3 regions of the Alkalihalobacterium sp. APHAB7 genome follow, and region 3 is predicted to be linked to each of the others. Evidence: a T-box and tRNA genes for the amino acid it is inferred to sense, from the RefSeq annotation. Region 3 holds a T-box; the other regions hold tRNA genes.
What was found. The T-box of region 3 lies ahead of tyrS (tyrosine--tRNA ligase). A T-box ahead of a tRNA ligase gene usually reads a tRNA of that ligase, here a tRNA-Tyr.

Region 1 (6,795 bases), on a different contig from region 3:
AATATGAAAGGCGGAAATGCCTTGTTCAGATTTGCAGGCGCTTGCGCTTCAGAAGGCGAAGTGGTAACTTCAACTGAAGAAGTGAAACGACCCAAAAATCTAGGCATTGAAGCTAGACAATAATAAAGCGTTGAATTCATCTAGCCATTATCCAGTTTTGAGAGAACCACTCTCAACTAAATAAGGATTTTCAGAAGCAAGAAGTTCAAGGAAGTGAAGTCCTGAGGAACGGATCGTATCTAAATACGTGAGTACCGGAAGGGCAAAACTGACGAAGAAATTCTAAGCTTATCAAAATTCGTAAAGTCTAGTGGCGATAGCGAAGAGGTCACACCCGTTCCCATGCCGAACACGGAAGTTAAGCTCTTCAGCGCCGATGGTAGTTGGGGGCTTCCCCCTGTGAGAGTAGGACGTCGCTAGGCCTTTTTTTTATTCCTCGTTCCACAGTAGCTCAGTTGGTAGAGCAATCGGCTGTTAACCGATCGGTCGCAGGTTCGAGTCCTGCCTGTGGAGCCACTTTGCTTCCATAGCTCAGTTCGGTAGAGCACTTCCATGGTAAGGAAGGGGTCAGCGGTTCGAGTCCGCTTGGAAGCTCCAGCGTACATATCTAGTAAGATGGTAACTTTCCGAAATGGAAAGTTTTTTGTTATGTAACAGTTTGCAATGTAGTATGGAATTCGAGAGATTTATTTAGTTCCAAGTATGAATGCACTTCTTTGGTTAGACCTTGGTTTTATTACGGGAAAAATTACTTGTGGCAAATATGAAAAAGTATAAAAAAAGGGTTGCATATAATAGAATGATTTTGTTATAATACTTTTTGTCAGTATGAATGAGTCATTTATGGCCCGTTGGTCAAGCGGTTAAGACACCGCCCTTTCACGGCGGTAACACGGGTTCGAATCCCGTACGGGTCACCAATTTTAAAAGGTTTTTAGAAGCAAGAAGGTCGAGGAAGTGAAGTCCTGAGGGAACGGATCGTATCTAAATACGTGAGTACCGGAAGGGCAAAACTGACGAAGAAATTCGTAGCTTATCAAAATCTTAATGGAGGATTAGCTCAGCTGGGAGAGCACCTGCCTTACAAGCAGGGGGTCGGCGGTTCGAGCCCGTCATCCTCCACCATTATGCCGGTGTAGCTCAATTGGTAGAGCAACTGACTTGTAATCAGTAGGTTGGGGGTTCAAGTCCTCTCGCCGGCACCATTTACAACCTTATAAGTTTAGCTGGAGGGGTAGCGAAGTGGCTAAACGCGGCGGACTGTAAATCCGCTCCCTGAGGGTTCGGCGGTTCGAATCCGTCCCCCTCCACCATTTGATTAGGATGGGCTATAGCCAAGCGGTAAGGCACCGGACTTTGACTCCGCCATGCGCAGGTTCGAATCCTGCTAGCCCAGCCATTCGAGCCATTAGCTCAGTTGGTAGAGCATCTGACTTTTAATCAGAGGGTCGAAGGTTCGAGTCCTTCATGGCTCACCATTTTGCAGAAGTAAAGTGAATAACCTGCGGGTGTAGTTTAATGGTAAAACCTCAGCCTTCCAAGCTGATGTCGTGAGTTCGATTCTCATCACCCGCTCCAATATGGGGCCTTAGCTCAGCTGGGAGAGCGCCTGCCTTGCACGCAGGAGGTCAGCGGTTCGATCCCGCTAGGCTCCACCAAAGCTATAACTGTAACCTTAGATATCATATCTAAGGATTTTTTGTTTTTAATAAACTATTATTCTATATTTCCTTCTATTCCCAAATAAAAATGGTAAAATAGGTAGTATATTTTAAGAAAAAGTTTTAATAACGTGAAACTTTTTCTTATGTGGTTCGTAAATAAACTAACCGCACTCTAAGCGGAGGGAATAGAAATGGATAGAATTATACAACAACTAATCAAAGAAGTTAAAAAAGGGGATCAACAGGCATTTGGAGAATTAGTAGAATTATTTAAAGATAGAGTATATCAACTTTCCTATCGAATGGTAGGGAACGTGCATGAAGCACAAGATATCGCACAAGAAGCTTTTCTACGTGCATACACGAATATTGAAAGCTATGACTCATCGCGAAAATTCTCGACATGGCTCTTTAGAATTACGACCAATCTTTCAATTGACCGTTTACGAAAGAAAAAACCAGACTATTTTTTAAGTGATCCTATTTCTGGTAGTGAGGGATTAACGGTCCAATCACAAATTGCTGCAGATCAAGATCTACCAGAGGAGCAAGTGGTAACGATAGAAATGCAAGAGTGGATTCAGGATGAGATTAATCACCTTCCTCCGAAGTATCGTTCGGCGATCATACTCAAATACATCGAAGACCTTTCCCTAAAAGAAATTAGTGACATCTTAGATTTACCTGTTTCAACGGTAAAGACACGTATACATAGAGGGAGAGAAGCATTAAGAAAGAGAATGCGAAATAAATAAAGGGGGATTTAGGATGGCTTGTGAGCGCCAATATGTACTTTTAATGCATAAGTACTTCGATGGTGAAGCTTCTGAAAAAGAACGAGCTGAACTATATGAACATATAAACAAGTGTGAAGTTTGTAATGAACATTATAATGAACTAAAACGTACCATTGCATTTGTCCAGAGTTCTTCACATATTTCTGCACCGAATGATTTTACAGCTAATGTTTTAAAGCATTTACCAGAAAATAAAAAGGCGACATCACGGGTTTGGAAGAGATGGATCAGACGGCACCCTTTTTTAGTGGCGGCTGCTCTATTCTTAGTCTTTATGTCGTCGAGTATTGTTTCTATTTGGAATCTTCAAGAAGGACAACTCATGGTTTCTGGTGCCGGGAATTTTCAAATTGACAAAGAAACCGGGACAGTCGTTGTACCAGAAGGTGAAGTGGTTGAAGGCGACTTAACGATTCGTAATGGAAAGCTTGAAGTAGCAGGTGAGGTAAATGGCAGTATATTGCTTATTAATAGTGAACAATATTTAGCGTCTGCTGGTTCTGTAAGTGGGGAAATCAAGGAAATTAATCAAGTGTTAGATTGGACTTGGTATCATATAAAAGAGTTTTTGTTAGAAGTAATTAATGTTTTTGATGGAGAAACAGAGAACTAAGGAATTTATAGAAAGTGTTATAGTTTTAATATAAAACTATAAATTTGAAAGGTATTTCTTTGTGATATAATGAAAAGGCTACTTATATAGCATAGTTACGTTTTACTAATGTTTGGAGGATACAAGCATGTTTCCTGACGGTGAAATTCAATTTCTTAGACATTTAGGCAGTATCGTTGATATATTATTGGTCACCTATGTTATTTATAAGCTTATTATGGTTATTCGAGGGACGAGAGCTGTTCAGTTATTAAAGGGAATCACAGTGATCTTGGCTGTTTGGTTCCTAAGTAATATTCTCGGCTTACATACGCTTCATTGGCTGATGACACAAACGGTGACTTACGGTTTGCTAGCCATTATTATTATATTCCAGCCGGAATTGAGAAGAGCACTAGAGCAGTTAGGGAGAGGACGATTTTTTTCAAGAACGAATGCTCCACAAGAAGAGTTAGCCACAAAGTCAATTGAAGCTATTTTAAAAGCTGCAAGTTATATGGCTAAGCGTCGTATCGGTGCTCTGATCTCAGTCGAAAGAGAAACGGGAATGAACGACTATGTGGAAACTGGAATTGGCATGCATGCTAAATTGACTTCAGAGTTATTAATTAATGTATTCATCCCTAACACTCCTTTACATGATGGCGCAGTAATTATTAAAGAAAATGCGATTTTAGCTGCAGGGTGTTATCTACCTTTATCTGAAAATCCATTTATATCAAAGGAATTAGGTACACGACATCGCGCGGCACTTGGAATTAGTGAAGTTACAGATAGTATCACGATTGTGGTATCAGAAGAAACGGGGAATGTGTCTCTAACGAAAAATGGAGAATTGCACCGAGATTTAAATGAAGAACAGTTACGACACCTATTAGAAAAAGAATTAATTATTGAAACGAAATCAACTTCGGCCTCTCGCTGGCAATGGGGAGGTAAGAAAAATGGATAAGTTTATAAATAGTCCTTGGTTTGTAAAAATAATATCATTCTTCATCGCCCTAATGCTTTTTATGATGGTCAATTACGATAATATTTACAATCAACCAGCAGGGGTCTTGCCTCCTGTTAGTCCTGGTACATACACACTTGAGGAAGTTGACGTTACAGCTATTTATGATACAGAACGATTTGCGGTGACTGAGATGGCAGAAAGTGTTCAAGTCAATTTAAAAGGACCACAAAGTTCAATTACACTTTTTCAGTTTACTCGACCTTCGTATGAGGTGTTTGTTGATTTAACCGACTTAGAGGCCGGTGTGCATAATGTTAGCGTTGAACATCGAGGTTTTCCAAATGATGTTACGGTTTCAATCGTTCCGAAGTTTGTACGGGTTGTACTACAAGAAAAGAAAACCGTCTCCTTACCAGTAGAAGTCGAATTAGTGAATAGAGACGAAGTGGAAGAAGGGTACTCCATTGGCACACCAATTGTAACACCAGTTAACGTTGAAGTTACTGCAGCTGAAGAGTTTATTGACCAAGTTGCTATTGCTAAAGTATATATTGATGTAAAAGGGGCAGATGAAACGTTTGAAAAAAGTGGCCCTGTAAAGCTTTATGATCACTTTGGGAATGAACTACATCTTGATGTTGAACCTTCTGTTGTTGATGTTCGCATTCCGATTACAAGTCCCTTTAAAGAAGTTCCGATAAAGGTATCTAAACAAGGGGAACTTCCTGAAGGTTTAAGTATAAATTCGTTGACTGTAGATCCAAAAGTCGTTACAATTTTCGGACCACAAGATGTTCTAAACAACATTTCCTTAATTGAAGGGATTAATTTAGACTTAAGTGAGATTACACAAAGCCAAACTATTCAATTAAATGTGCCAAAGCCCCGAGGAGTAGAGAAGGTAGATCCTGAGATCATTAATGTAACCATTGAATTAAGCATAGAAGAAACATTAATCTTAGAAGAAATACCAATCGAGATTACTGGGATGGCTGAAGGATATACAGCTGAAGTTATTACTCCTGAAAATCAAGTTACTGATGTGATTCTAAAAGGCTCGCGTGTCCTTTTAGATAAAGTAAGTAGAGGAGATATACAAGTATTTGTTGATATAAATCAACTTTCTCCAGGAGAACATGAAGTCGATTTACAAGTAGTCGGACCACAAAACTTGTTATTTTTAACAGCAACTGAAAAAGCGTTAATCATAGTCGAGGAAAATGAACAAGAAGATCAATAAGGGATTTATTGAAGGAGAGATTATTGATGGGTAAATATTTTGGAACTGATGGAGTGCGTGGTGTAGCCAATACGGAATTAACACCAGAGTTAGCATTCAAATTAGGTCGTATTGGTGGGTATATATTAACTAAAAATACACAGAAACCGAAAGTACTAATTGGGCGCGACACGCGAATTTCCGGTGAAATGCTGGAAGGTGCACTCGTGGCTGGATTACTTTCTATCGGTGCAGAGGTTATGCGTCTAGGCGTTATTTCAACGCCAGGGGTTGCATTTTTAACAAAAGCTTTGAGTGCCCAAGCGGGAATTATGATTTCAGCCTCTCATAATCCAGTCGCAGATAATGGGATTAAGTTTTTTGGACCAGATGGATTTAAATTATTAGATACTCAAGAACAGGAAATCGAAACACTCCTAGATCAAGAAGATACGTTACCTCGACCAGTAGGTTCAGAATTAGGCCAGGTCAATGATTACTTTGAAGGCGGCCAAAAATATCTTCAGTTTTTAAAGCAAACAGTGCAAGAGGATTTCGCAGGTTTAAGAGTAGCTTTGGATTGTGCCCACGGCGCTGCATCATCTCTAGCACCGCATCTATTTGCTGATTTAGAAGCTGACATTTACACCATGGGTACTTCCCCAAACGGTATTAATATTAATGCTGGCGTAGGCTCAACACATCCAGAAGCACTCGCGTCTTTAGTTGTTGATAAGGGTGCGCATCTTGGTTTAGCATTTGATGGGGATGCAGATCGTTTAATTGCTGTTGATGAAAAAGGAAATATTGTAGATGGCGATCAAATTATGTTTATATGTGCAAAGTATATGAAAGAGCAAGGCTGGTTGAAACATAATACAGTCGTATCAACAGTTATGAGTAACTTAGGGTTCTATAAAGGTATTGAGGAAATTGGTGTTGAAACAAAACAAACCGGTGTAGGTGACCGCTATGTTATGGAAGAGATGAGAAAAGGCGGTTATAACCTTGGGGGCGAACAGTCCGGTCATATTATATTCCTTGACCATATTACAACTGGAGATGGTATGCTATCTGCCCTGCAATTAGTTAATATCGTTAAAGCAACGGGTAAACCGTTATCTCAGCTTGCAGGAGAAATGAAAAAATACCCACAAGTACTTGTTAATATTCGAGTAACAGATAAAGATGCTGTTCAACAAAATGAAAAAGTTTCTCAAGTGATTGCGAAAGTTGAAGAAGAAATGGCTGGTCATGGGCGAGTACTGGTTCGTCCATCAGGAACAGAGCCGTTAGTGCGAGTAATGGTTGAAGCTAAAACCGAGGAGCTTTGTGAACATTTTGTAAATGAAATTGCGGATGTAGTTCGAGCAGAAATGGGATTATCAGAATAAGAGAAAGCGGCACAAGACGTGCCGCTTTTGCATATTTTTAATACTACATGACTTGAAAATGGATAAAGAATCGGTGGAATTCTTGTGTAAATATTTAACATCTTTACATTTGATTTAGGAAATAGATTGACCACTTTCAATGTCATATTGTAT
Region 2 (6,795 bases), on a different contig from region 3:
GTTGGGGGCTTCCCCCTGTGAGAGTAGGACGTCGCTAGGCATCACCATATGTTTAATATACTTTTTTATAATGGCGGTGTAGCTCAGCTGGCTAGAGCGTACGGTTCATACCCGTGAGGTCGTGGGTTCGACTCCCTCCGCCGCTACCATTATAATTGCCTTTAGATCGTTTGGTCAGATTTTTGCTCATACTTGATAAATCGTAGGTTCTAGAGAGTTTTATTAAAAAGGCTATGGAGGAATACCCAAGTCCGGCTGAAGGGATCGGTCTTGAAAACCGACAGGCGGGTTAAACCGCGCGGGGGTTCGAATCCCTCTTCCTCCGCCATATGTATTATAAATCTATTAAGAATATTGGCCCGTTGGTCAAGCGGTTAAGACACCGCCCTTTCACGGCGGTAACACGGGTTCGAATCCCGTACGGGTCACCATTGTTTCTAAAAATATTTAGCAGCAATCGTTTTATGGAGGATTAGCTCAGCTGGGAGAGCACCTGCCTTACAAGCAGGGGGTCGGCGGTTCGATCCCGTCATCCTCCACCATAATTATTCCGTATTATCACGGGGTGGAGCAACGATCAAAACATCATCTGTATACTTTCTTATTACCGCGGGGTGGAGCAGTCTGGTAGCTCGTCGGGCTCATAACCCGAAGGTCATAGGTTCAAATCCTATCCCCGCAACCAAAATAATTAGTACATTCAATTTGACATATTACTTAGGTGATAATATAAGAAGTTTTTTAAAATATCAATTTAAAAGTGGTCCCGTGGTGTAGCGGTTAACATGCCTGCCTGTCACGCAGGAGATCGCGGGTTCGATTCCCGTCGGGACCGCCATTATATTTTCTTATTAGAGGGTTGAGAGAAGCGAGAAGTTCGAGAAGACAACTGAACGAACGTCGGATTGTATGTTGATACATGAGGACGTGAGTGAAGGAAGAGGACGAAGAAATACGAAGCTTATCACAGACCGAATAAGGCTCGGTAGCTCAGTCGGTAGAGCAATGGACTGAAAATCCATGTGTCGGCGGTTCGATTCCGTCCCGAGCCACCATTTATGTTGGAGGGGTAGCGAAGTGGCTAAACGCGGCGGACTGTAAATCCGCTCCCTGAGGGTTCGGCGGTTCGAATCCGTCCCCCTCCACCATTCCTAGTTATAGGGGCATAGTTTAAAGGTAGAACTACGGTCTCCAAAACCGTCAGTGTGGGTTCGATTCCTACTGCCCCTGCCAGAAAAACATTTTATTATGGCGGTTGTGGCGAAGTGGTTAACGCACCGGATTGTGATTCCGGCATTCGTGGGTTCAATTCCCATCAGCCGCCCCATTTTTAAATTATAAAATTTTTATTGGGCTATAGCCAAGCGGTAAGGCAACGGACTTTGACTCCGTCATGCGTAGGTTCGAATCCTGCTAGCCCAGCCATTTTGCGGAAGTAGTTCAGTGGTAGAACATCACCTTGCCAAGGTGAGGGTCGCGGGTTCGAGTCCCGTCTTCCGCTCCAATAAATCGTCTGCTTTGCCGGGGTGGTGGAATTGGCAGACACACAGGACTTAAAATCCTGCGGTAGGTGACTACCGTGCCGGTTCAAGTCCGGCCCTCGGCACCATAATGCGCCCTTAGCTCAGCTGGATAGAGTGTTTGACTACGAATCAAAAGGTCGGGAGTTCGAATCTCTCAGGGCGCGCCATTTTAATACGGGAAGTGGCTCAGCTTGGTAGAGCACCTGGTTTGGGACCAGGGGGTCGCAGGTTCAAATCCTGTCTTCCCGACCATGAAGTTTAAACTTCATTAGGGCCTATAGCTCAGCTGGTTAGAGCGCACGCCTGATAAGCGTGAGGTCGGTGGTTCGAGTCCACTTAGGCCCACCAGATATTATTCCACAGTAGCTCAGTTGGTAGAGCAATCGGCTGTTAACCGATCGGTCGCAGGTTCGAGTCCTGCCTGTGGAGCCAAGTATTGGCCCGTTGGTCAAGCGGTTAAGACACCGCCCTTTCACGGCGGTAACACGGGTTCGAATCCCGTACGGGTCACCAATTTCTAAGAGATTTTTAGAAGCAAGAAGTTCGAGGAAGTGAAGTCCTGAGGAACAGATCGTATCTAAATACGTGAGTACCGGAAGGGCAAAACTGACGAAGAAATTCGTAGCTTATCAAAATCTTAATGGAGGATTAGCTCAGCTGGGAGAGCACCTGCCTTACAAGCAGGGGGTCGGCGGTTCGAGCCCGTCATCCTCCACCATTATGCCGGTGTAGCTCAATTGGTAGAGCAACTGACTTGTAATCAGTAGGTTGGGGGTTCAAGTCCTCTTGCCGGCACCACTTTAAACTTCAAGAAAAGCTACGCAGTCTATTGCATAGCCAGTTTAAATGGGTAATAAATAAGAGTACCCATTTTTTATTTTGGGAGCCATTAGCTCAGTTGGTAGAGCATCTGACTTTTAATCAGAGGGTCGAAGGTTCGAGTCCTTCATGGCTCACCATTTTTTAGTTTTTGCGGGTGTGGCGGAATTGGCAGACGCGCTAGACTTAGGATCTAGTGTCTTTGACGTGGGGGTTCGAGTCCCTTCACCCGCACCATTTAAAATATAAAGTATTTCAATACATATAAAAAAGGAATTATCTCCATGGAGGTAGTTCCTTTTTTGTCTTAGTGCTTTAGTCTATTAAAGGTGCCTGGTACCATAAAAGGAGTGGCATTATAAGTGGTGATATATTGTTTAATCTAGTTGTTTGGCCGGGGGGCCATTTGGATGTTTGCGTAGTTTAGATTCAGTAAATAGGTTAGGATAACTATTACCTTGAGTAATATTTGGTGGGGGTTGGCCTACCGGGTGCATGGCATGAATATAATCTAGTACTGCTTGAATATCCTTTTTAGTAGCCAATTGACTTTGTTCGTCCAAGATGAGGCCGAGCTGCCCGCTGACTTCAACGGTTGCCCATTTGACTTGGCTAATGTGTTGAACATTGGATTGACGTAAGCGCATTTCTAATTGATCGATAGTTAATCGCAATTTCTTTAAATTTTTAGTATTGATTACACCATCTTCGATAACAACCATTGATTTACCGGTAAAAAAGCTTTCTACTTTATTCGACTTCACTTGAAGAAATTCAATAAAGATTAACGTAAGAACGAGTAAAAGTGCAATTAAAAAGGTGATCCAAATGTTTCGTTCGCTAACAGGCTGAATCATTAAGTTTCCAATAGAAATCATTATAACTGTCTGGGAGACCGTAAGCTGAGAGATTGATTTTCTGCCCCCAAGGCGTAAGATCATAATACCAACAAAAACAATGATTATCGCTTTCCATACCCAATGGAAATCCAAAACAATCCCTCCTAACTTTTTCTAAGGGTACTGTGGATAGCTTATGCAAAAATAGCAAAATATACACTAGTAGAGGTGAGAACAAGATGTCATTAAAATTAAGAAGAGGCTTATGTTATTTGGTGGGGTTGTTTATTTTAGCCGTTGGAATTACGTTTACGATTATTTCAAATCTTGGCGCTGGAGCTTGGGATGCGTTAAGTGTCGGCTTATCGGTTCGTTTTGGCTTGACCGTTGGTACTTGGGTCATATTAATTGGGGTCATCCTCATTATAGTGAATGCCCTTATATCTTGGTCACGTCCTGAAATTCATTCATTGCTAACCGTTGTTATATTAGGCTATTTTATTGATTTTTGGCTATTGATCGTTTTTCAAGACATTCGCTTAAATGAGTTGCCCATACAATCCGCGGTATTATTATTGGGGGTTACGTTAATGGGCCTTGGCATATCCACCTATCTGCAAGCTGATTTTGCTATCATTCCGATTGATCGATTAATGTTAAATCTAAAACAATTGTTGCGATTGCCCTTAATGGGAGCGAAGACGAGTGCAGAAATTATTGCATTAGTTGCTGCACTAGTTGTAGGAGGACCTATAGGAGTGGGAACGATCATCGTTACATTAAGCATCGGTCCACTGATTCAATTGTTTTATAAAAGAGTAAAGAGAATAGTTAGCGTTTAAAAGAAGAGGCTTCGAAATGAAGTCTCTTTTAGATGGATAAATTTTTATAGATTGAAAAAACTAAGATCAAATCGCACAGCTATAGAAAGAAGGAGGAAAAGTCGATGCGAAAGGTATCGCTATGTGTTTTAGTTTTATTCTTATTGATGTTGTTCCCGTTAAATGGTTTAGCAGAAGAAAATAAAGGGGAAGAAACTAAAGCTCAAATCCCTGATTACGTATTAGATATTTCCAAAGATAATACGTATCCAAACCCTACACAAGACCTTCCTTATTTACAACCGAGTGAATTAACTCAGGAGCTTTTGGATTCTTCAGAGGTTGAAATAACAAATCCTGAACTCATTCGATTATTAAACGAATCATCGATTAGTAATTCAAAGACAGCCTTGTTATTTAAAGCTTCCATTTATTTAGGGCAGTGGCCCCTAAATTACGAATCCGGTGAGACAAATGTGAATTGGGAATATAATAAAGTGAATACCAATTATGTGGATAACCGGGGCGGTCGCTCACCTCAAAAATTAACTTATACACAAGAACAACAAAAGAAAATTTCAGGTGGATTAACAGCTGAAGTTCCAAACAGTGAAGAAGTGAAAAAAATGATGATGATTAAAGCTGCTGAAAAAACAGGCTTACCATTGGCTTTTGACACGATCATAGGTTACGGAACAAAAAAAGGACAAGTTTATAAAATTGCCCCTAAAAATGTTGGCTATTTATATGCGTATGTACCAGCAGCCAATGAAAAAGGAAAGGTTACCTATGGGGAAGTGTATTTAACAATTAAGAACGGGAAAAGAAAGGTTGAAGTTAAAAATGTGACTCAACAAGGAATTGGGGCGTGGATACCAGTTCAAGATCATTTAGGCTTTAAATTTTACACTTCAAACCAACCACGTTAAAACAATTTATAAGCATAGACAAAAGGAGTGCTACTAAGCACTCCTTTCTTCAGAGATTGGATGTCTTATTTCTAAAAGAAACATTTTGATAGTAAGTATCCTTAACCAAAATGTTAGGTCCTAAGCATTTAACAGCTGGACAATGGCAATTTAATTCATCAGCTATGGCAGATGAGTTCCACGTTTTGTATGCTTGTTCTAATGAAGTCGTTTGAATGTTTCCTAGTGGTGGAGCATCACCGAAATCGGTCACAATGATGCTACCATCAAAGATATTCACATTTAACCGAGAACGTCCATCAGGATCATTCCGAACCGTTACATTTTTAGCGGCATATAAACGTTTTAAGAGCTCGAGATCCTCTTCATTAGTACTGCATGCATAAAAAGGAAGGGTCCCAAATAACATCCATATATCGTCGTCTTTACGGTAATCGAGCAAGCGATGGACAGCAGACCGAATATCTTCTAGTGTGGCTACCTGTAGACTGCTTGCAAAATCGCTTGGGTACATCGGATGAACTTCATGGCGCTGACAGCCCATATCAACAATTTGTTGATGAATTGCTTCTAGGTGCGGCAATGTTCGTTTATTGATCATGGTTTCAGCTGAAACCATGACTCCAGCTTTCGTTAATGCCTTTGCATTTTCAATCATCCGTTCAAAATAGTTGGCACGCTGTTGATAACTAGGTTTTTTCTCCATGACAGCAAAGCCGATATCCACAAAATCATCCACACTTCCATAGTTATGAGAGATATGAAGAACATCTAAGTATGGAACAATCTTCTCGTACCTTGCTAAATCAAGGGTAAGGTTGGAGTTTATTTGCGTCCGTACACCGCGCTCATGTGCATATTTTAATAGTGGAACCACGTAGTCATTAACTGATTTTAAAGACAGCATCGGTTCGCCACCAGTAATACTTAATGCTCGAAGGTGAGGAACTTCCTCTAACCGCCGAATGAAAACGTCTAAAGGTAATGGATTAGGATCTTTGGACGTTAAGGTGTAACCGACTGCACAGTGTTCACAACGCATGTTACAAAGCGTTGTTGTCGTAAACTCTACGTTCGTTAAAAGCGGCTTACCAAATTCCTCTATATCTAAATAAGCTTCCCAAGGATCATAAGATGGTTTAATTTGTAACTTTTTTTGCTCAATCAAGTTAAGTAACTCCTTTAATTGATGATTCATATCCTTTAATGATAACTGAATTAGAGAAATAGCAAAAGAACTATATTGAAAATAGATTGAATTGCCAATACTACTACTGTATGAACAAGTCTTAAGAGTATCACAAACGTAACTGATTTTCTTGAGTGTCTTTCATATTTTTGTTAAAGTTACGATGACATGAACTAAAGGAGAGAGTAGACATGGGTGGAGCAGTAAACGATAAAAATGAACAGTTAAATTTTTTAAATCAAAAAATACAAATGATTGGTGATCTTTTAGATAATATCGATCCTGAAGATACAACTGTAGAAGACATTGATCGTATTCTAGACATGCTCGATCAATTAGAGGGTAAATGTAAAGTATTCCGCCATTCTTGGGAATCAAAAGGAGCGGAGTAAGTTGTTTTTATATTTTATTCGCCATGGTGAATCAGAAGGAAATAAATTGGGAATTATCCAAGGAACAAAAGACTTTTCTTTATCGGAATTAGGTCAGGAACAAGCAAATTTAGTAGCTCGTTATTTCGAGAAACAACATCTCGATTATATTTACAGCAGCGATCTTACACGAGCTTATGAAACAGCAACTGCTATTGCCAACCGAAAAGAACTAACCGCGCATAAATGGGAAAAGTTAAGAGAAATTAATTTAGGCCCTTTAGAAGGGAAAACACGTCAAGAA
Region 3 (6,795 bases):
GTAACCGCAAATTCATAAGATTTATTAGCATTGAAATTCTCAAGATGATGTTCCATCCATGATAATGCATCCTGTTTTACGTATGGATACGGTAAATACAATGTATTTTTATAGATATTATAATTATTACAAAGTTTAGTAACCGCTTCAGCATCAGATGTTTGAAACAACCTTAACAGCAGCCTTCTAGTAGTAATTGTTTTCTTTTGATCATCATAGGTCATGAGATCCCCTCCCCATTCAAGTTCATTAGTAAAGCACTGATTTACTGCGTCTCTTTATCTCGGGTACTTTCAAAGCCTGAATAACTAGATACATAATAAGGGGTTCCTTCATATTCCAATACAACAAATCCGCTGCTTAATTTCAATCATCGTTATGACTCTATAAAACTCCTGCTGGCTCCACACTCTCGAGTTCGTTACTGTTCAGTTTTATTTTAGTGGACCTCAGCGGCTCTTATTTACAAAATTATGCTTGGTTTTTGAATTTAGTGGACCTGAAAAGACCTTATTTACCTGCATTCTCGTGTAAGTCACTGCATTTTCAACAAATAAGGGCTTCTGAGTGCTCAAACACCCGCGAAACCTTGATTTGTTCACAAATAACGGCCTCTCAGTACCCTAAAATGCCAAAGAGCCCAACCCCAGTGCATTGCCTCTGTCTATATTTATACTCTGCTATAAATCTATGTATGTCCTTTTCACTTCTTCAACTACACTACTTGACCTCACATTACTTTCAATATGAAAAGTCGTTAATCCTCCTTAAAGCATCGTTATAATATAAAAATCACCATAGAAATTTTAAAGGTGCAACCGATAGTTGCACCTTTGTCAGACCTATTACATTTTTATCTTTGCAAACTTTCGTTTCCCAACTTGTACAATTAATCCCTCGGTAATAGGAACTATAAACCCTGTATCTTCAACTTTTTCTCCATTTAGTTTGACTCCTCGGTTCTCAATCATCCGACGAGCTTCACTTTTTGAACTCAATAAATTTAATTCTACTAGAAAATCTAAGGCTGGTACTTCTAGTTTGCCTTTCCACTCTACGACTGGCATTTCATCAGGAACTGCTCCTTTTTGAAAAACGGACACAAAGTGCTTTTCTGCTTTTTCGGCTGCCTCTTTTCCGTGGTACATCCGAACAATCGTCTTGCCTAAAAGCATTTTTGCATCTCTCGGGTGTAGTTCACCAGACTCCATATCTTTTTGAATCGATTCCATTTTATCCGGTGAAAAGTCTGTCACTAATTCGAAGTATTTCTTCATTAATTCATCTGGTATCGACATCGCTTTTCCGTACATTTCTTGTGGATTCTCATCAATTCCAATGTAGTTTTTCTTTGATTTCGACATCTTTTCCACACCGTCAAGTCCTTCGAGTAAAGGCATGAGTATCGCTACCTGTTTTTCTTTTCCAAACTTCTCTTGAAAGTGTCTTCCCATTAAAATGTTAAAGTGTTGGTCGGTCCCGCCAAGTTCAATGTCACATTCTAATACAACTGAATCGTAGCCTTGCATTAATGGGTAGAAAAATTCATGCAGTGATATCGGCTTTCCAAGAGCAATTCGTTCTTCAAAATCGTCTCTTTCCATTAATCTTGCTACTGTTATTTTTCCTGCTAATTGAATAACATCTTCAAAATTCAGCTTGGATAGCCACTCCGAATTGTAATGAAGTTCAATTTTATCCATATCCATTACTTTTTCAAACTGTTCAAAGTATGTTTTTGCATTGTGTTTCACTTCTTCATCCGTTAATGGCTTTCTCGCAACGGACTTTCCTGTCGGGTCACCAATCTTGCCCGTGAAATCCCCAATCAACAATTGAATAATATGTCCATTCTCTTGAAACTGCCTCATCTTCTTTAATACGACAGTATGACCAAGATGAACATCAGGAGCGGAAGGATCTAATCCCAATTTAATTTTCAGTGGTCGATTTTCCAGTACAGATTTTGCGACTTTCGTTTCTAGGTCTTCTACAGGTATAATTTCTTGCACACCTTGCGTATAGATGGACATTTGCCTGTTTACTTCTTTTAACTGTTCTTCTGTTAGTTGTTTCATCACTTCATTCATTGTTCATTCCTCCAAAATAGAATATAAAAAACCACATCCCAAATAAGGGACGTGGTTTTGCACGCGGTACCACCCTTGTTGAAGAATCGATATCTTCCACTTAATCGTTTAACGGCTCGTCCGCCTTTGCTCATTTTATTAAACAAAGAAAGCTCAGGGAATGTAATTCGTGTTATCTTTGTGTCGATTCGCAGCAACCACCGACTCTCTGATACAGGGAGATAACGACTACTAGGGTTCCCGTCATAGCTTGTAAAATATTTAGTAACTCTCAAAAACGATTATCTTTAATGACTTTTCTTAATAAGGCTGAGATTTTCTTTTGTTCATCAACGGAAAGGCTAGAGACAATTTCTACTTCACCTTGATGAAACCTAGGATATAATTTTTCCATAATTTTTCTACCTTTATCGGTTATTGTGACATACGTAATTCTTCTGTCTCGATTGTCTACTTTCCGATAACATAGTTCTTTTCGTTCTAACGTTTTCGTGATATTACTTATAGTTGCTTTTGTAACCCCAGCTGATTCTGCTAACTTTTTGGTTTCAACCTGATTGCCTATCCATAAATCATAAAGTAGTGAAAAAGATGTCCACGATAGTCCATACTCTGATAAAACTTCTCGCTCCATTTTATTTCTTAAGCCTTGTGCAATTCGGTAGATGTTGGTTACAACAGCTATCGCATCCAAATTCAATGAACCCATTGGTAATTTAGTTAAGAGGTTAATCGTATCGATCTCTTCAGGAAGTAATTCCCCTTCATCATTAAATGTATGAATAACGAAACCCCCTTTTGAATTTTCATAATCGTTAGCTATGAAACGATATTATCAAAAAAAATAAAGAAATGCAACAAGGTCATTAATAGTAAATCTATACCACACCGTAAGGATCTACATTCCCGTTAGGTATTCACTCCTTACTTCTGGAGGCTCTCCAATATCTGATATATCTAACCGTTGGCCTTTATACATTTCGATTGGAAATGGTTGTAGAACACGCACGCTACAAAGCCCAAAATTATTGATTACTAAACACAATCACAAAGCTTGTTCATTTTGTGTCTCCCTTTGCGAATGATCCTATAAGTTATTCCGGATAGTTTTCTTTTTACATTTCAGCGATCACATTTCCAAATTCATCTAAAAATTCTATTTGGATGGAACCAAAATTACCTTGAATTTTATTGTCCAGCAATATCCAAATTCCAGAAATATCATTGAGCAAAATAATTTCCGCATCTATTCCATTAACTTGTATGATCTTGGTTTGAGTCACTATTTCTTTTGGTATGACGCCGTGTATAAGAATATCTCCTTTTAACTCATCAACCACTGTTGAATATGATAATCCTTCATTTCTATTGTGAGAATAATAGATTCGTTTCCAACCAAAAATCCCTTTTTCGAACTGAACTAAAGAAACATTATCATCAACTACAAATGGTACAAATGTATAATTACCATTTTGGTAAAATTCTTTATCACCAATTTCATTCTGAACACCTTCAGTGTTAATGTCATTGTTAATGAATTTTTCGAAGGCTCCTTCAACCGTTTTGGAGCTTAGATGTACTGTTTCTACAACTGCAAATATCGCATATATAAAAACAATGAATGTGACAAAAATGAACACTGCTTTTGTGCGTTTCCTCATCCCATTTCACCCTCCAGTTTCATTCTCTGTAGTTTAAATAGATTGTTTAATAGGTCTTACACGTTTTGAAAAATAAATGACGAGGTTTATGATTCCAATGACGAGAATGGCTAAAAATAAATCAAACGATACAGCGTCTCCTCCTAAACCAATCTCGCCCACAATAATTCCAGAAAAATACAATAATAGACCAGAAAATAAAATAAACAAAACTGTCAAACTAATAATAGCGAAAACATTTAGCCATCTCGTGTTTAATTTCGGAATGATAATGATAAAAAATAATAGCAAAGACATCACCAAGACCGTAATATAAATCGGTCTGAGCAATGTAAAGACTCCTAACGTTTCAAATGAATCGTACGTATACACAATCTCTTTTCCCCTCTCGACAGACCATACGCTTAATGATTGAAGGGTTTGTTTGTTCGTTTACCAAATCTTTTACAATCAATTAAAAAACACATAGAAGATAAGACCAGCTACTGTAACAAACCCAAAGGCACATAACAGAGCACTTTTAAACTTCTTTAAATGATATCTGCCACCTTTACCTTGATCTTCGTAAGTTGCAACCTCCAGAGCGACATAAATAATGCTTAATAACCCAATACCTATAACAATGAGCCAAATCAATATTCGCACCTCCGTAATGAATGGTTTGATCTTGTAAAATTCATTATTTCTACAGCTTTCACTTCAACAATAAAGTATATTATGACTTACGAAAAAATGCCGGAGAAGTTTCATTTTACTACGTTATTCTAAGGATGTTATTTTCTCAGGTAGCATCCAAATCGGATAATTTGGGATTGTACGCTTATTACACATAATTTTTATGGCTGTCCTCCAAAAATAGCGGCAATTAAATACCCGAAAAACATCAGAATAAAAAAGCTGTTCGTCATCACAAGATTGCTAATCATTGCTGTCTTACTTCTGCCCAGGTATCCAAATAAAATACCAACTGGATTGATCACAAACGTCAAAAGATAGTAGCTATAAGCTTTCCCTAAAAGAATGTTTGGTAGCCAGACGGCAACTCCAATCATAAAGCAAATAACGGATAGGCTAATCCATAGTTTCTTTGTATTTTTACTCACTTTATTTCTCCTCTCTTACGTTATGCCACCCCACTGCAGCTCTATGGCTACATCTTAAAAATAATTCTTCTTGGATGAACGCATTCACTTGTTGAAGAGTAATAGACTCTTTTTTTATGACTCAAAATTCTTTTTCTCATACGTACGAATAAAATATTCAAATCGGATAACGTTACTCCCTTAATCGCGTGTTTAATTGATTAAATCGCTTTTATAAGCCAATTAAATAACAAATGCCGATGCAACTGTTCAATCACTACTAAACTCTAATTTATCACTGCTTGTTTTTATTTTTAATTTCACCTAAAAGATTTAAGATTAAATAATTTTGTTTGATGATTTTCTCATTTTGTTTTCTTAATTTGGAAAATTCCCATCCGCAGAAAAATAAAATAATAGCCATACCAATAAAAAGCATGATATCCACCTCAAGTTTCTCTAAAATTCATGTTTTACGATACCATACTTTAACATTCGATTGGTTGACTCTGCTCATTTTTTCTATTAACTTCTCTTTCGTTTCTTTAACTGTTGGCTGCTTATTACATAGGAAAAGCCCTAGAAGATCTCTCTCTAAGGCCTTAGCACAATGCATTGCATGTACATTATAGTAAAATCTCAATCTCCTCTTTATATTCATTCAGAAGACCGTTAATATACTCGTTGATTTTTTCATCGAGCAGCTCAGTATCGTCCACTCCATATTGGGATAGATCTAAGACTTCGTTGACTAAGTTATTTACATAGGCATTACGTTCGAGGCGTTCTTTAAAATAAACATCATAATATTCTCTGCTTGTCATATTAAGATACTCTGCTTGATTTTCAAAAAAATCTTCATTTTCAGTGTCGTCAAAGGGAAAAGCTAATTCAATGCCTTCCATTTCACCCGAAACATCAATACCCAGTTTTTTCGCTTCTAACACCATGATTTCTTCTTTTACAAAATTCTTAACCATTATCGCGATCTTTTCGTCAGGTACATTGTATAACGAACGAATATCTTTTAGCGTAATCTCTTCCCCCTTAACAATCGCAACTATATCGCCATCGTCAACCGAAACAACCGTTTCCTTTTCAGTCGTTGCGTTCGAACAAGCTACTGATACGCTCATAATTAATAGTAGAATGAAATACTTCATAGGTCCTCCGTTCCATATGTAACTACGCAGTTGTTTTTAACTAACTCTAATCCTAAGTTTAGTTTACTATAAAATGTATAACGAGAGGCAAGACCACTAAACCTGAAGCACTATACAGTAAAGTTCTAGATAATCGATCAGCCGGCTTGTCCTGATCGACGGCCTCATGGATTGCCCTCTTTCTTTCTACCCAAAACAGAAAAATGGCAGTAGCTGCTATTCCTACCTTGCCGAACGTATCCGTGTCAATCCCGAAACTAGAATACAGGTAAAGAATAGTCCCACCTAGAAAACCTCCAATGAAAAAAAGAAAAAGAAATCGAAGCACTCCTTTCGACCCTAAAGAACCTGACAAAAATAATCTTATAAATATAAAGTTCAGAGCTATACAAAACAAAAAAACAAGTAAAGTAGTAAAAATCTCCATCCCTTCCCTCCTTCATAGAGTTCCTTATTCGTATATCCAGTTACCGAAATTGTATTGCTAACTAAATAGCAACCTCTCTACCTAACCACATTATAATAGCTGATGGTCTTTCTCCTTTATACGTTTGTCCAATTCTTCAATTTTATTTTCCGGCTCTTTTCTCCATTCTTTAAAACAGGCAAAACTTATTAGTAGTAAAATAACAATTAAATATAAGAACACTTCTGTCAGTTTAACAATGTCATATATTCCCTATTTTTTCAATAGTATCTTTAGTATTAGAAATGGCTGTGTTAAACAAAAAGTTGTAATATTACTATTTTTTAACGAACTCAAACTCAACTTCAAACTATAACAACGTCATAAAAAAGT

Region 1: it has a tRNA-Tyr gene. The T-box ahead of tyrS (tyrosine--tRNA ligase) is inferred to sense a tRNA for this amino acid. The anticodon was not compared.
Region 2: it has a tRNA-Tyr gene. The T-box ahead of tyrS (tyrosine--tRNA ligase) is inferred to sense a tRNA for this amino acid. The anticodon was not compared.

Annotation. Positions count from the first base shown of each region.
Region 1 covers NZ_JBLWFS010000029.1:42,091-48,885, reverse strand. Annotated here, with positions in the region: partial or broken rRNA gene ACNSTQ_RS19990 (23S ribosomal RNA) at 1-1, shown strand, start outside; rRNA gene rrf (5S ribosomal RNA) at 307-422, shown strand; tRNA gene ACNSTQ_RS19980 (tRNA-Asn) at 441-516, shown strand; tRNA gene ACNSTQ_RS19975 (tRNA-Thr) at 521-597, shown strand; tRNA gene ACNSTQ_RS19970 (tRNA-Glu) at 846-920, shown strand; tRNA gene ACNSTQ_RS19965 (tRNA-Val) at 1,050-1,125, shown strand; tRNA gene ACNSTQ_RS19960 (tRNA-Thr) at 1,130-1,205, shown strand; tRNA gene ACNSTQ_RS19955 (tRNA-Tyr) at 1,229-1,313, shown strand; tRNA gene ACNSTQ_RS19950 (tRNA-Gln) at 1,325-1,399, shown strand; tRNA gene ACNSTQ_RS19945 (tRNA-Lys) at 1,403-1,478, shown strand; tRNA gene ACNSTQ_RS19940 (tRNA-Gly) at 1,505-1,578, shown strand; tRNA gene ACNSTQ_RS19935 (tRNA-Ala) at 1,583-1,658, shown strand; gene sigW (RNA polymerase sigma factor SigW) at 1,856-2,419, shown strand; gene ACNSTQ_RS19925 (anti-sigma factor family protein) at 2,433-3,074, shown strand; gene cdaA (diadenylate cyclase CdaA) at 3,202-4,026, shown strand; gene ACNSTQ_RS19915 (YbbR-like domain-containing protein) at 4,019-5,269, shown strand; gene glmM (phosphoglucosamine mutase) at 5,296-6,642, shown strand.
Region 2 covers NZ_JBLWFS010000008.1:161,512-168,306, reverse strand. Annotated here, with positions in the region: rRNA gene rrf (5S ribosomal RNA) at 1-40, shown strand, start outside; tRNA gene ACNSTQ_RS10835 (tRNA-Met) at 73-149, shown strand; tRNA gene ACNSTQ_RS10830 (tRNA-Ser) at 236-328, shown strand; tRNA gene ACNSTQ_RS10825 (tRNA-Glu) at 357-431, shown strand; tRNA gene ACNSTQ_RS10820 (tRNA-Val) at 467-542, shown strand; tRNA gene ACNSTQ_RS10815 (tRNA-Met) at 609-685, shown strand; tRNA gene ACNSTQ_RS10810 (tRNA-Asp) at 763-838, shown strand; tRNA gene ACNSTQ_RS10805 (tRNA-Phe) at 980-1,055, shown strand; tRNA gene ACNSTQ_RS10800 (tRNA-Tyr) at 1,064-1,148, shown strand; tRNA gene ACNSTQ_RS10795 (tRNA-Trp) at 1,160-1,233, shown strand; tRNA gene ACNSTQ_RS10790 (tRNA-His) at 1,252-1,327, shown strand; tRNA gene ACNSTQ_RS10785 (tRNA-Gln) at 1,351-1,425, shown strand; tRNA gene ACNSTQ_RS10780 (tRNA-Gly) at 1,430-1,504, shown strand; tRNA gene ACNSTQ_RS10775 (tRNA-Leu) at 1,521-1,609, shown strand; tRNA gene ACNSTQ_RS10770 (tRNA-Arg) at 1,614-1,690, shown strand; tRNA gene ACNSTQ_RS10765 (tRNA-Pro) at 1,699-1,775, shown strand; tRNA gene ACNSTQ_RS10760 (tRNA-Ile) at 1,795-1,871, shown strand; tRNA gene ACNSTQ_RS10755 (tRNA-Asn) at 1,880-1,955, shown strand; tRNA gene ACNSTQ_RS10750 (tRNA-Glu) at 1,962-2,036, shown strand; tRNA gene ACNSTQ_RS10745 (tRNA-Val) at 2,166-2,241, shown strand; tRNA gene ACNSTQ_RS10740 (tRNA-Thr) at 2,246-2,321, shown strand; tRNA gene ACNSTQ_RS10735 (tRNA-Lys) at 2,407-2,482, shown strand; tRNA gene ACNSTQ_RS10730 (tRNA-Leu) at 2,496-2,579, shown strand; gene ACNSTQ_RS10725 (DUF421 domain-containing protein) at 2,720-3,334, opposite strand; gene ACNSTQ_RS10720 (YczE/YyaS/YitT family protein) at 3,421-4,023, shown strand; gene ACNSTQ_RS10715 (YfkD family protein) at 4,128-4,931, shown strand; gene yfkAB (radical SAM/CxCxxxxC motif protein YfkAB) at 4,981-6,099, opposite strand; gene ACNSTQ_RS10705 (SE1561 family protein) at 6,312-6,512, shown strand; gene ACNSTQ_RS10700 (histidine phosphatase family protein) at 6,514-6,795, shown strand, end outside.
Region 3 covers NZ_JBLWFS010000040.1:3,917-10,711, forward strand. Annotated here, with positions in the region: gene ACNSTQ_RS21680 (GNAT family N-acetyltransferase) at 1-224, opposite strand, end outside; gene tyrS (tyrosine--tRNA ligase) at 846-2,090, opposite strand; T-box leader at 2,133-2,346, opposite strand; gene ACNSTQ_RS21690 (MarR family winged helix-turn-helix transcriptional regulator) at 2,362-2,799, opposite strand; gene ACNSTQ_RS21695 (hypothetical protein) at 3,206-3,751, opposite strand; gene ACNSTQ_RS21700 (hypothetical protein) at 3,785-4,123, opposite strand; gene ACNSTQ_RS21705 (hypothetical protein) at 4,202-4,387, opposite strand; gene ACNSTQ_RS21710 (hypothetical protein) at 4,588-4,854, opposite strand; gene ACNSTQ_RS21715 (hypothetical protein) at 5,129-5,272, opposite strand; gene ACNSTQ_RS21720 (hypothetical protein) at 5,460-5,996, opposite strand; gene ACNSTQ_RS21725 (hypothetical protein) at 6,055-6,423, opposite strand.